Regions from separate parts of the Micromonospora sp. DT41 genome, predicted to be linked through region 2. Evidence: riboswitches for the same ligand, from Rfam matches in the RefSeq annotation. Region 2 holds a riboswitch; the other holds the start of a gene.

Region 1 (7,163 bases), on a different contig from region 2:
CCATGAGGACACCTTCTTCAGCTCCTCGTTCTGGGCGTAACTGGCGGCGGTGAGGCTGCGCATCTCCTCGTTCTGCTGCTGCGAGACGAGGGTGGCGTTGACGGTGAGGATGCTCTGGAGCAGGTGCCGGAAACCGTCCACCCGCTCCACCACCTGGGTGAGGTGGTCGGTGACGTCCCGCAGGTAGCGGCTCAGTTCCTCGTCGGCGCCGTCACCGCCGGCCAGCGCGCCGAGCATTGCCAGCAGCGGTCGGGCCGCCCGCTGGAACTCGATTACCTCCCGGCTGAGCCCGTAGATGCGCCGGCTGGCGTTCGGGTCACCGCCGAAGACCTGCGTCTCGATCTCGTCGATGTCGTTCTCCAGCCCCGCCACCACCGGCGCGTACCCGTCGACGACCTGGTCGAGGACCGCGTACAGGACCGCCTCGGGCCCCTGGGCGAGCATCGGCGCGTCGGCCTCCATCCGTCGCCGCACAGCGGCCAGGTCGGGGGCCTCACCGTGCCGGACGGTCACTACGAAGTCCGGCCCGATGAACAGGTGCAGCTCGGAGAACTCGACCTCTTCCCGCATGTCGTCGTAGCGGGCGGCGCGCAGCACCACGAACAGGGTGTCGCCGTACTGCTCCAGCTTGGGCCGCTGGTGGGCGTTGATCGCGTCCTCGACCGCCAGGTCGTGCAGGCGGAACTCCCGGGCCAGCGAGGTGATCTGGTCGATGTCGGGCCGGTACAACCCGATCCAGGCCATCGCGTCGGTCTGCTCCTGGAGGCAGCGGTACGTGTCGGCGAGACCGTTCGGTGAGGCGAACCGGTGCCCCTGGACGTAGACGGCGCTGTCGACAAGACCGCCGGAGGGCTCCGTGGTCGGCTCCCCCATGGGTGGCACGCCGACGCGGGTCTCGTACTCGTCGAGTTGGCGGCCGAAACCACCGCCCGGGCGAAACCGACGGCCGCCGACCATGACGCGCTCCCTTTTCCGGTGCCGCCCGTCCGGCGGCCTCCCCACCGGGACGCGCTGCTTTCCCCGGGCCCTGCGGCCCGAAACCCTCCGGCGTGCCGCCCGCCGGACGCCCGGCGACCAACGGTTTCGGCGGACGGGCGGCGGTGCGCCGACGGATACTCGCGGTGACCATGGGCGGGACGGGGGTAGCGCCGATGGAGGTCGACAGGCGCGCCGGCCGGCGGACGGACCGGGTGCGACGCTGGCTGCTCGCCGACGCGTCGGAGCGGCCCGTGCCGCAGGGTCTGCACGCCCGCCCACCGGCGCAACGGAACCACCCGTGGTGGAAGGTGATGTGCCTGACCGGCGTCGATTACTTCTCGACGCTCGGCTACCAGCCGGGCATCGCGGCGCTTGCCGCCGGGGCGCTCTCGCCGGTGGCGACCCTTGTGCTGGTGCTCGTGACGGTGCTGGGCGCGCTGCCGGTCTACCGGCGGGTGGCGGTGGACAGCCCGCACGGTGAGGGTTCCATCGCGATGCTGGTACGCCTGCTGAGCTACTGGCCGGGCAAGCTGTTCGTGCTGGTGCTGCTCGGTTTCGCGGCCACCGACTTCATCATCACCATCACCCTGTCCGCCGCCGACGCCACGGCGCACCTCGACGAGAACCCGTTCTGGCCCAGTGGCCTCAAGGGTCACGAGGTGCTGCTCACGCTGCTGCTCGTGGCGCTGCTCGGCGCGGTGTTCCTCAAGGGCTTCGGTGAGGCCGTCGGGATCGCCGTCGTCCTGGTCGCTGTCTACCTGACGTTGAACGCCGTGGTGATCGTTGACGCGCTGTGGCGGGTGGTGACCCATCCGAGTGCGGTCGGGGACTGGACCACGGCCCTGACCACCGGGCACGGCGACCCGCTGATGGTCGTCGCGCTGTCCCTGCTGGTGTTTCCGAAGCTGGCGCTGGGCCTCTCTGGCTTCGAGACCGGCGTGGCGGTGATGCCGCACATCCGGGGGGACCGGCGGGACTCGGAGGACCGTCCGCTGGGCCGGATCCGGGGCGCGCGTCGCCTGCTCACCACCGCCGCCGCCACAATGAGCGTCTTCCTGATCACCAGCAGCGTGACCACCACAGTGCTGATTCCGCCCGAGGCGTTCCAGCCGGGTGGTCCGGCGAACGGGCGGGCCCTGGCCTATCTGGCGCACGAGAATCTCGGCCAGGTCTTCGGCACGGCGTACGACCTGTCGACGATCGGGATCCTCTGGTTCGCGGGCGCCTCGGCGATGGCCGGCCTGCTCAACCTGGTGCCCCGCTATCTGCCCCGGTACGGCATGGCGCCGGCCTGGGCGCGGGCGGTCCGGCCGTTGGTGCTGGTGTTCACCGGCGTCGCGTTCCTCATCACGATCATCTTCAGGGCCAGCGTCGACGCGCAGGGCGGCGCGTACGCCACAGGGGTTCTGGTCCTGATCACCTCGGCGTCGACGGCGGTGACCCTCGCGGCACGGCGGCGCGGGCAGCGCGGGCGCATGATCGCGTTCGGAGTCATCGCCGTCGTGTTCGTCTACACAACGGCGGCGAACGTGGTGCAACGCCCCGACGGCGTCAAGATCGCCGCCTGCTTCATCGGTGCGATGATCCTGGTGTCGGCGCTTTCGCGGGTGCTGCGGGCCTTCGAGTTGCGTGTCGACCGGGTCGAGTTGGACCCGCTCGCGACGGCGTTCGTCGCCGAGCGTGCCGGGCGTCGGATCCGCCTCATCGCCCACGAGCCGGGGCGGCGCGACCTGGCGGAGTACCGCGACAAGCTGGCGCAGACCATGGCCGACAACGACTTCCCCGACGACAGCGATGTCGTCTTCGTCGAGGTCCACGTCACCGATCCGTCGGACTTCGAGACCGGGCTGCTGGTGCGCGGCAGCGTGGCGCACGACCGCTTCCCGGTGCTCAGCCTGGCCAGTTCGTCGGTGCCCAATGCGCTGGCCGCCCTGCTGCTGGAGATCCGCGACCGCAGCAGGCGACGTCCCCACATCTACTTCGAGTGGACCGAGGGCGGTCCGGCCCGCAACGTCCTGCGCTACCTGGCGTTCGGGCAGGGCGAGATCGCGTCGGTGACCAGGGAGATCCTGCGCCGCCAGGAGCCCGACCCGACGCGCCGGCCGCACGTGCATGCCGGCTGACCAGGCAACGGACGGTGAGCGTGGTCATATCGGCTGGACGGCGGGCCGGGGTCTGCTGCTAGCCTCGGCGCAGGTCATGAGTGCCAGCGCGAAGCCCCGGCTTGCTGGCCGGCAACCCTCCTCCGCGGTGGGGTGCCCCGGGTGAAGACCAGGCACCGGCAGGACGCCGGTGCAAGCGTGGCCTGGCACCCAGGTCAGCACAGACCCGGGAGACCTTTATGCGCATCCTCAACACCGATCCACAAGCCGACGGCGCGGACTTCCGCGCAGGTCGGGTCACGCCGGTACTGATCCGGCGGCGGCACGTGGACATGATGCGGGTGTGCAGCGCCGCCTGTCGCGGCCGCGCAGCGCACTAGCGCACTTCCCCTTTCCAGGAACCACCCAAGCGGTACGCCCTCATCGGGCGCACCGTGGGCGGCGCACGTCCACGCCCGCCCCAGACGCGACCTTTCGGAGACACTCGTGCGATTCCTTCCTGCTCTGACCCGTGCCGCCGCTGTCGGTGCCGCCGCGATCCTCGCCGCGACCGCGCTCACCGCCTGCGGCTCCGACGACGCTTCGTCCGAGGCCACCGGCAACCCGTACAACCTGGCGCAGCCCGGCGTGCTGCGGGCCGGCACGCTCTCCGACGCGCCGCCGAACGTGTTCCTCAAGGACGGCAAGTTCACTGGCTTCGACAACGACCTGCTCACGGCGGTCGCCGACAAGCTCGGCCTGAAGGTCGAGTTCGTCGGCACCGACTTCTCCGCGTTACTGTCCCAGGTCAACAACCGCAAGTTCGACGTCGGCAGTTCCTCGATCACGATCACCGAGGCGCGGAAGAAGACAGTCGACTTCGGCAACGGCTACGACTTCGGCTACTTCGGCCTGGACGTTCCGGCCGGCTCGCCGATCACCGGCTTCGACCAGCTCGCCGGCAAGCGGGTCGTCGTGGTGCAGGGCACCGTCCAGGACGACTACGCCACCGGGCAGAAGCTCGACCCGGTCCGCGTGCCGGACTACAACAGCGCGATCAACCAGCTCAAGGCGGGCACCGCCGACGCGTGGATCGCCCCGGCCGAGATCGGCGACAAGCTGGCCGCCGACAGCAACGGCAAGATCACCGTGGCGGCCAAGCAGCTCAGCCCCACCCCGACCGCGTACGCGGTGGCAAAGGGCAACGACAAGCTGCGCGAGGCGCTGAACAAGGGCCTCGACGAGGTCATCGCGGACGGCACGTGGAGCCGGTTGCAGGCGCAGTACTACCCGGGCCGGCCGGTTCCGGAGGACTTCAAGCCGGGCAGCGGCACGGTGGCAGTGCCGTCGGCGGCTGCGTCCGCGTCCGCCGCGTCCTGACGGCGTACCAGTGACGAGCGAGCAGGGCGGTAGGAGAGGCGACCGATGGATCCGTTGAGCACCCTCTGGGAGACCTTCTTCGACTGGAGGTCGATGCGCGAGGCACTGCCCGACATGCTTACCGTCGGGCTGCCCAACACCCTGATCCTGGCGGTCTCCGCCGCCCTGCTCGGCTCGGTGCTGGGCCTGCTGCTCGCCGTCGCCGGCATCTCCCGCAGCCGATGGCTGCGCTGGCCGGCGCGCGTCTACACCGACATCTTCCGGGGGTTGCCTGCGGCGGCCACGATCCTGCTGATCGGCGTCGGGCTCGCCCCGCTCGGCATGGAGGTCTGGGGGCCCGACCCGTACCCGCTGGGCATTCTGGCGCTGTCGCTCATCGCGTCGGCGTACATCGGTGAGATCTTCCGCTCGGGCATCCAGTCGGTGGAGGCCGCCCAGTTGGAGGGCGCCCGCGCGCTCGGCTTCTCCTGGGCCGACTCGATGCGGCTGGTGATCATTCCGCAGGGCATCCGGCGGGTGCTGCCCGCCTGGGTCAACCAGCTCATCGCGCTGATCAAGGATTCCAGCCTGGTCTACTTCCTCGGGCTGGTGGCCAGCCAGCGCGAGCTGTTCCGGATCGGGCAGGACTACGCGGCAAACACCGGCAACCAGTCCGCGCTGCTGCTGGCCGGGCTCTTCTACCTGGCGTTGACAGTCCCGCTGACGCACATCGTCAACTGGATCGACCGGCGGCTGCGCCTCGGCCGGCCGGCCACCGCGCCACCGGACGACGACGAGGACGAGCCGGCGCTTGCCGGCATCCCGGAAGGAGACCGCCGATGAGCATCGCGACGACCACCTCGGTCAGCCTCGACGCGCGGGACGTACACCTCGCCTTCGGGCCCAACCGGGTGCTGCGCGGCGTCGACCTGACAGTGCCGCGCGGTGCGACGGCCTGCGTGATCGGGCCTTCCGGGTCGGGCAAGTCCACTCTGCTGCGTACCCTCAACCGGCTCATCGAGCCCGACCGCGGCGACGTGCTGCTGGACGGGCGCAGCGTGTTGGGCGACGACCCGGACGCGCTGCGGCAGCGGGTGGGCATGGTCTTCCAGCAGTTCAACCTCTTTCCGCACATGAGCGTGCTGCGCAACATCACCCTGGCACTGCGCCGGCTGCGCAAGCTCAGCGAGGACGAGGCGGTAGCTGTCGCCCGCGCCCAATTGGAGCTGGTCGGGTTGGCAGGCAAGGCCGACGCCCGGCCGACGCAACTCTCCGGCGGCCAGCAGCAGCGCGTCGCGATCGCCCGGGCGCTGGCCCTGCGACCCGAGGTGATGCTCTTCGACGAGGCCACCTCGGCGCTCGACCCCGAACTGGTGAAGGGCGTGCTCGGGGTGATGGCCGACCTCTCCTCCGGCGGGATGACGATGGTGGTGGTCACCCATGAGATGGGCTTCGCCCGGCAGGTAGCCGACACCGTCGCCTTCATGGACCGGGGCGTGGTGCTGGAGGCCGGCCCTCCGGAGAGGATCTTCGAGGGGGCCGAGCACCCACGGCTGCGCCGCTTCCTCGATCAGGTGCTCTGAGCCGCGACATCAGTCCTCGGGGCCGCGCCCCAGCAACCGGATCTCCTCGTTGTCGAGCGCGGCCTGCAACTCCAGCAGCACGAGGTCGTCGATCTCCCGCCTGTCGCGCAGGCGGGTGACCTCGCGCCGTTTGTGGGCGAGAATTCCGAGGCGCAGTTGACGTTCCAGGTCACGTTCCTCGGCGGTGTCCCCGCCGCCCTCGTTCACGTCCGCCAGGTGCCGCTGGTACTCGGCCTGCAACCGGCGAACCGCGTCCTCCCCGGCACCGATGTCCGCGGCGACCTGGGGTAACGCGGCCAGGCCGGCCTCGGTGGCGCGTAGCCGCGCCTGCCGCACCTCCTCGTCGCGCCCGGGGTCGCCGCCCAGCCCCGCCCAGCGCACCACAAGCGGCAGTGTGGTGCCCTGCACCAGCATGATCAACACGATGACCAACGCGGTGACGAAGATGATCAGGTCGCGTTCGACCACCGGACGGCCGGCGACCGTCATCGTCGGGACGGCAAGCGCCGCGGCCAGCGAGACGGCGCCCCGGAACCCGGCCCAGCCGGCGACGGTGCCGACCCGCCATCGGGACGCCCCGCCGTTGCTGTCGGTCGGTGCCCGGCGGCGCAACAGCATCGCCGACTCGCTCGTCAGGTAGACGAACAGCAGCCGCGTGGCGATCACGACCGAGGTGACCACCACCACGATCATCAGGGCCCGTTGCGGCGAGGTGCTGGTGATGCCCCGGACGGCCCGGGGGATCTGGGTGCCGAGCAGGACGAACAGGCCGCCGTTGATGAGGAACGTGGACAGGTCCCAGAACGCGTAGGCAAGCACGCGGGAACGGGCGCGGATCACCCGTGGACCGGCGTAGGCGAGGACCAGGCCGGCGACGACCACCGCGAGCACACCGCTTGCGTGCACCGAATCGGCCAGCAGGAACGCGCCGAACGGCGTCAGCACGCTCAACGCGCCCTCGCGCAGCGGATCGTCGAGCCGTTTGCGAATCAGCACCACGAAGCCACCCACCAGCAGCCCGGCGAGCACACCACCGGCGCTGGCGCCGACGAACTCCTCGCTGATGCCCAGCACACCCGGCTCCGCGGCGCCGGTGAGCAGACCCACGGCCACCGCGAAGATCACCAAGGCGGTGCCGTCGTTGATCAGGCTCTCCGCGTGC
Region 2 (7,163 bases):
GGGCCGGACGCCTCCGGCCACCGCTTCAGCGATCGACGACGGCCGCTGAAGAGGGTGACCGAAATCGCACGCTACACGAGGAGTGACAGCCGCGCACGACCACAAATCGGGCATATTCCTGACCCTCCCCTCAGCACACCTGGCTGCGGCGACAACCCTGTCTTGATTTACGCCCGTCGTTGTCCACGTGGCCCGCTGCCGACCCTGATCATCCACCGCCTGGGATGCGCGTGGCCTTGTCCAGGATCCGGGTGGGAGCGGGTCGGGCGCGGCCCGGAGAACGTCTTCTGCCCCTGTGGTAGGCATGCAGACATGACCACCGACACCGACTCGGCCGCCGTTCGACAGGCGAAGATCCGTCGGGTCCGGCCGGAGGACGCCGCCCGGATGCGGGCCCTGCGCCTGGAGATGCTCGCCGACGCGCCGTTGGCCTTCCTGGAGACCCTGGCGGAAGCGGCGGCCCGGCCGCACGCCGAGTACGCGGCCCGGATCGCGTACACCTCGATCGGGTCCGACACCGCGCAGTTCGTCGCCGACCCGGGCGGTCGGCTGGTCGGGCACGCCGGTGGCACCGTGGCGCCGCGCGAGGCCGACCTGACAGTCATCTACGCGGTCTACGTCACGCCGACCTGGCGGGGCAGCGGCCTGCTCGGCGATCTGATCGACGAGGTGGCGGCCTGGTCGCTGGCCTGCGGTCGGCCGGAGTTGATGCTTGAGGTGGTGGTCGGCAACGACCGCGCCTGTCGCGCCTATCAGCGGCTGGGCTTCAAGGACACCGGCGTACGCGTGCCCCACCCCACGATCCCGGCGCTGAACGAACTACAGATGCGCCGCCCTGCCTAACTGCCACTGCAAAACCATGCTGATCCGCCTAAAGCCGGCGGCGCCCCAGCAAGAGTGCCCACAAAGGGTTTCCGGGGCAGCCCGACCCGCGCAGGGATCAAGCCTGACCGCCCGGAGCGGGTCGGGCTGCCCCGGAAACCCCAAACAGCAAGAACAATCAGACGTGACGCCGCGACTGCACCACCCGGAACCGGTTGGCGACATAAGCCCCGTCGGTCAACGCCGAGTTGGCCGCCGCGTTGGCACCGCTGCCGTGGAAGTCGGAGAACGCCGCCGACTGGTTCACGAAGACCCCGCCGGTCAGGTTGCAGGACAGGTGCACCCCGACTTCGACCGCCACTGCCTCGGCGGCGTCCAGCACCGCTTCGTCGGTCGAGTAGACAGCCGCCGTGAGCGCGCCCTTCTCGCCGACGGTCCGGCGCATCAGCGCCAGGCTGTGCGCTGTGGAGTCGGTGGAGATGGCGAACGAGATCGGCCCGAACCACTCCCGGCCGTAGGTGTCCGCGTCGTCCGCGGCCAGCTTCACGATCGTCGGGGTACGCACCACCGCGTCGGCGTACGCCGGGTGGGCAACGGTCCGCGACTCCAGGATGGGCTCGCCGACCTTTGTCACATCGGCCAGCCGCTCAAGCACACCGTCGTTGACGATGGCGCCGGTCAGCTCGACGCCCCGCGCCGGGTCGGCGGTGAGCTTGCCGACCGCCGCGGCGATGCCGCCTGCCACCTCGTCGAAGCTCTTGTGCCCCTGGTCGGTCTCGATCCCGCCGGCCGGGATGAGGATGTTCTGCGAGGTGGTGCACATCTGGCCGCTGTAGAGGGTCAGCGTGAAGCCGAGGTTGCGGCACATGCCGGCGAAGTCGTCGGTGGAGTCGATCACCACCGTGTTCAGCCCGGCCTTCTCGGTGTAGACCGACGCCTGCCGGGCGTGCGTCTCCAGCCAGTCGCCGTACTCGGTGGACCCGGTGAAGTCGACGATCTTCACGGACCGGTGCAGGGCCAGGTCGCTGGCGAGCTTCTCGCCGGGCGCCTCGGCAGCCAGCAGGATCAGGTTCGGGTCGAAGCCGGCCTCGGCGAGCACCTCCCGGGCGTACTTCACGGTGACGGCCAGGGGCAGCACCGCGCGCGGGTGCGGCTTGACGATCACCGGGTTGCCGGTGACGAGCGAGGCGAACAGCCCGGGGTACGAGTTCCACGTCGGGAAGGTGTTGCAGCCGATCACCAGCGCCACTCCACGGGGCACCACGTGGAAGGTCTTTGTCATCCGCAGCGGGTCACCCTTGCCCGCGGGCTTCTCCCAGCCGGCCGTCTGCGGGTGCCGGGTCATCTCGGCGTACGCGTACGCCAGCGACTCCAGCGCCCGGTCCAGCGCGTGCGCGCCGCCGGCCTGGAAGGCCATCACGAACGCCTGCCCGCTGGTGAACTGCACAGCGTTGGCAAGCTCGAAGATGTGCTTGTGCAACCGGTCGAGGATCTCCAGGCAGACGCCCACCCGGGCCTGCGGGCCGGCGTCGCGCCAGGCCGGCAGCGCGGCCGAGGCAGCCCTGATCAGCTCGTCGGTGCCGGCGTGCGGGTAGCGCACGGCCAACTCCACACCGAACGGGCTCGCCTCGGTGGCGATCCGCTCACCCGTGCCGGGCTGGTCGAGGGGGAAGTCCCCACCGAGGTAAGCCTCGAAGGCGGCCTTGCCGTCGGCGGCGGCGGTCTCGCCGTACACCCGGGGGCTTGGGGATTCTGGGTACGCGGACCAGTAGCCCCGCTCCGTGATCGCGGTCAGCGCACGGTTGAGGGTGTCGGCGTGCCTGTCGTACAGGGGATGCGGGGTCTCCGTCATGCCGCCATCATGCCTGAGGACCCCGCGCGAGCAGTAGCGCCGATTGCCCGTCAGAGGGTGAGCTGCCAGTTGTTCCAGGAGTCCACGGGGCGGAAGCCGAGCCGCTCGTTGATCGCCACCATGTAGCTGTTGCTTGCCGCGTTGAAGGTGTCGACGACGCGTACCGCCGGCTCGTGGGTGAGCAGGTGATGCAGATTTTCGATCTTGGCGAGCAGGCCCAGTCGGTGCCCACGGTGAGCGGGGTCGACGATGGTGATCTGCTGGAAGGCGTGCCAGTCTGCGCTGGCGCCCACGTCGAGCAGGGTCCAGGCGACCAGCCGACCGGACGCCTCGTGCCGCATCCCGAGGTGGTAGCGCCGCCGGCCCCTGGCCTCCAACGCCCGGTCGGTGCCCCGGATGCGTTCGGCGTCGACCTGCTCCGGCTCCCACTGCACGTCGCCCATCGGCGCGTCCATGAGCAGCCGGCCGTCCAGATAGGCGATGTCCGCCAGGTACTCCGGCGGGGTCGCACCCTGCCAGGTGACGGACTGGTAGCCCTCGGCCAGCGCGTGGGCCTCGGCGAGCGCAGCGCGCAGCGCGACCCGGTCGATGCTGTCGATGTCGAGCCGGCGACGCACGTCGACAAGCGCGGCCTGGGCCCCGGTCGTGGCGGCGAACGCGTCACCCGCCGCTGATCGGGGCGGCCCGTCGGGCATCGTGGAGACGGTCATCCCAACCACCCGCTTGCGTCCGCGCTCGCGCAGCAGGCGTACCCCGTACTCGTGCAGTGCCCTGCCGACGCCGCGACGCCGCAGCTCGGGATGCACCGTCAGCTCGACTGTCGCGTTGTCGGTGTTGTCGAGCTGGGGCAGGTCCAGTTGCAGGTAGCCGGCCGGTACGCCGTCCAGCCGGGCCAGTGCCCAGAGCGACTCGGTGCCGGGCATCGGCGTGTGCAGGAGCGCGTCGAAGCGTCGCCGGCAGAACGGCGGGAAGTCCGGCAGGTCGATGGTGCTGGCGGCCGCGCCGATCCGGTACGCCTCGTCGACCGCGGCCTGGTCGGCGCCGTCGAAGGACGCGATCGTGATGCTCATGCCGGCGAGCCTGTCACCGGAAAAAGCGATCGGGCCACCGAATTAATCCGGTGGCCCGATCGGACGTGGTCGGGAGGGACACTCGCACAACGCCTCCGGCGTTGGGTCGCAAGAACTTCAAAAGTCTCCGGCGAAATGCCCTCCCGCACGGAGCATCTTGCGCCGTCCGGTTCCTGTCGTCAAGTCCGCAGCGGCGGGTTTTCTACACTCACTGCGAAAAGCCAGTTACCCGGCGGATCGGCCCGATCCCCCGTCCGGGCGATCCCTCGCCCTCGACGGACGGCTCGACGCCGCTGGATCAGAGGAGGCCGGCGTCGCGGGCAGCGCGCAGCGACGGCTTGATGTGGTGGGTCGGGCCGACCTGACCGGCCACCGCGTCGATGGTCTTCAGCCCTTCGCCGGTGTTGAACACGACCGTCTCGGCCGTCGGGTCGAGCCGACCGGACTCGACGAGCTTGCGCAGCACCGCCACTGTGACGCCGCCAGCGGTCTCGGCGAAGACCCCTGTGGTGCGGGCCAGGTCGCGGATGCCGGCGCGGATCTCGTCGTCGTCGACGTACTCCATCCAGCCGCCGGTGCGACGGACCGCCTCCAACGCGTAGAGGCCGGCGGCCGGATCACCGATGTTGAGGGACTTGGCGATGCCTGTCGGCTTGACCGGGGTGATGGTGTCGGTGTCGGCGTGCAGCGCCGAAGCGATCGGGTTGCAGCCGGCCGACTGGGCGCCGAAGACCTTCCAACCACCGGCCGGCGCCTCGACCAGGCCAATCTCGACAAGCTCGGAGAACGCCTTGTCAATCTTGGTGAGCAGTTCGCCGCTGGCCATCGGGATGACCACCTGGGCGGGGATCCGCCAGCCGAGTTGCTCGGCGACCTCGTAGCCGAGGGTCTTGGAGCCCTCCGCGTAGTACGGCCGGACGTTTACGTTGACGAACGCGGTGTCCTCGAACTCGTCGGTCTCGACCAACTCGCCGCAGAGCCGGTTCACGTCGTCGTACGAGCCGTCGATGGCGACAAGCTCGCCGCCGTAGACGGCCGTGGTGATGACCTTGCCCTGTTCCAGGTCGCTGGGGATGAAGACCACCGAGGGCACCCCGGCGCGGGCGGCGTGCGCGGCCACCGAGTTGGCCAGGTTGCCGGTCGACGCGCAGGCGAACCGGGTGAAGCCGAGCGCCTTCGCGGCGGTGAGCGCCACCGACACGACGCGGTCCTTGAACGAGTGGGTCGGGTTGGCGCTGTCGTCCTTGACCCAGAGCGGCGCGGTGATGCCCAGCTCGGCGGCGAGGTGCGGGGCCGCCACAAGGGGCGTCAGACCGGGGTCGACGGTCACCCGGGTGGCCGGGTCCTGACCGGCGGGCAGCAGCGCGGCGTACCGCCAGATGTTGTTCGGGCCGGCCTCGATCTGCTCGCGGGTGACGGTGGCGAGGGCGGCGGTGTCGTAGTCGACCTCCAGCGGGCCGAAACACTCGTAGCAGGCGTGCTGCGCGGCGAGCGGGTAGCGGGCCGAACAGGCGCGGCAGACCAGGGCGCGGGCGGGGCTGGCGGAGGTGTCGATGCCGGAGGCGGCGAGCGTCGACGTCATGTCGAGAGTCCTCTCATCTTTCCCCGCATCGCACCGTGCGGCAGGGACGGAATTGGCACCTGCCCCACGGGTCGCTCAGCGGTGAGCGCGCGGGGTGGTTGCCGGGGCGTCGTCGGGCCGTATCCCTCAGCCCCTCTGGATGAGGTATTCAGTTGTGCCGCCGAGTCTAGGCACCGCCGGCCGTCGCATCCAGCGCTGATCCCACGCTGTGAGCTAAACGACCAGGCCAGAACGGGTGATCAACGCGCGGCGCGTCGCCGGGGCCTCCTCGTCGAGGCCCCGGCGACGCGGTGAGAGTGCGGTCAGACCGATACCGACCTGGGTTCGGCGATCGGCGCGGTCGAAGTGGCGGGGCGACGCCGGGCCAGCAGCGCGTCGAGCGCCCAGGACCCTGGGCCGAGCACCGCGACCAGCAGGAAGGACCAGCAGAAGATCGCGGACAGCTCACCGCCGTTCTGTAGCGGCAGCAGGCCCTCCGGCTGGTGGACGACGAAGTAGGCGTACGCCATCGAACCCGAGGCGAGGACCGCTGCCGGCCGGGTGAAGAGCCCGACCAGCACCAGCGCGCCACAGACCAGCTGGATCAGCGCTGCCCACCAGCCTGGCCACACGCCCATGGGTATCGCCTTGCCGGTCACGGGGTTGCCGCCGAACAACCCGAAGATCGAGGACAGGCCGTGCAGCGCGAACAGCAGGCCGGTCACGATGCGGAACAGGGACAGGATCGGCCCGCCGAGCCGAGAGACGTTCATGGGACCTCCATAGATAGGTGTCGATGTTCACCCATCATGGAGCATGAATCAATCGAAGTTAATAAAATCCTTGCTAGTGGGAAAATCCCTGCCGGAACAAGAGCCGGATTCGCCTCCACCTGGTCGCCTCCCATGGGAGCGCTCCCGCAACCGACGGTACCGCCCCGCAAGCAGCCAGTACACCCTGTTGCCTCGTCGATAGTTGCGGTGGCACCTTTCCGGGATCCCACGAAAAGGTGCCATTCCGCCCGACCGGTGCCCCGCTTTCCAGGAAACCGATCGGGCGGTGGCGTCAGATGGCAGCAGCTACGACGTGATGTCCTTGCGGGTGAACCGCCAGAACGCCAGCCCCCAGAACAGCGTCGCGTAACAGATTGCCGAGATGCAGCCGCGCACCACGTCGTCGGTCTGCACCGGTGTGGAGAGCAGCCCCAGCCAGGCGGTGCTGAAGTGGGTGGGCAGGAAGTCGCGCAGAGCCCCCAGGGCGGTGATCTGGTCCAGGATGCTCGACAGGATCCACAGCAGCACGGCGCCACCGACAGCGCCGAGCGCGGCGTCCGTCGTCACCGACAGCAGGAACGCCAGCCCCGCCACCACCAGGAGTACGACCGCCAGGTAGCCGAGCACGGCGAGCAGCCGGAGCAGCCCCTCGGTCGGCTCCAGCTCGGCGGCGACAGTGCTGCGCAGCGGCGACCAGCCGTAGCGCAGGGTGCCGGCGAGCAGGGCGGTGCCGGCCAGCAGGAGCAGGGCCAGCCCCGAGTACGCGAGCGCGACCACAAGCTTCACTGTGAGCAGCCGGGCGCGGGGCACCGGGATGGCCAGCAGGTAGCGCAGACTCCCCCAGCTCGCCTCACTTGCCACCGTGTCGCCGCAGAACAGCGCGACGACCACCACCAGCAGGAACGACGCCGACACGAAGATCGAGAACAGGGTGAAGTTGAGCCCGCCCGAGGTGGCCAGCTCGACCAGGCTGGAGAACTCGTTGCGGCCGTTGTCGTCGTCGCCGCCCGAGTCGAACTGGAACGCGATCAGGATGATCAGCGGCAGCAGCACCATGAACCCGAGCGCCAGTTGGGTACGCCGCC

The links. Region 2 has a riboswitch for S-adenosylmethionine ahead of thrC (threonine synthase). Riboswitches for the same ligand answer to the same signal wherever they lie in the genome.
Region 1: it holds a riboswitch for S-adenosylmethionine, as region 2 does, so the genes downstream of both, ACLQ23_RS08965 (ABC transporter substrate-binding protein) here and thrC (threonine synthase) in region 2, are expected to answer to the same signal.

Annotation. Positions count from the first base shown of each region.
Region 1 is NZ_JBNCKU010000004.1:88,942-96,104, forward strand. Features, by position in the region: gene corA (magnesium/cobalt transporter CorA) at 1-957, opposite strand, end outside; gene ACLQ23_RS08960 (amino acid transporter) at 1,152-3,101, shown strand; SAM riboswitch class IV at 3,174-3,285, shown strand; gene ACLQ23_RS08965 (ABC transporter substrate-binding protein) at 3,567-4,439, shown strand; gene ACLQ23_RS08970 (amino acid ABC transporter permease) at 4,485-5,261, shown strand; gene ACLQ23_RS08975 (amino acid ABC transporter ATP-binding protein) at 5,264-6,001, shown strand; gene ACLQ23_RS08980 (Na+/H+ antiporter) at 6,011-7,163, opposite strand, start outside.
Region 2 is NZ_JBNCKU010000003.1:248,781-255,943, reverse strand. Features, by position in the region: gene ACLQ23_RS07535 (GNAT family N-acetyltransferase) at 313-843, shown strand; gene paaN (phenylacetic acid degradation protein PaaN) at 1,001-2,674, opposite strand; gene ACLQ23_RS07525 (GNAT family N-acetyltransferase) at 2,725-3,744, opposite strand; gene thrC (threonine synthase) at 4,043-5,326, opposite strand; SAM riboswitch class I at 5,337-5,472, opposite strand; gene ACLQ23_RS07515 (DoxX family protein) at 5,629-6,078, opposite strand; gene ACLQ23_RS07510 (ABC transporter permease) at 6,385-7,163, opposite strand, start outside.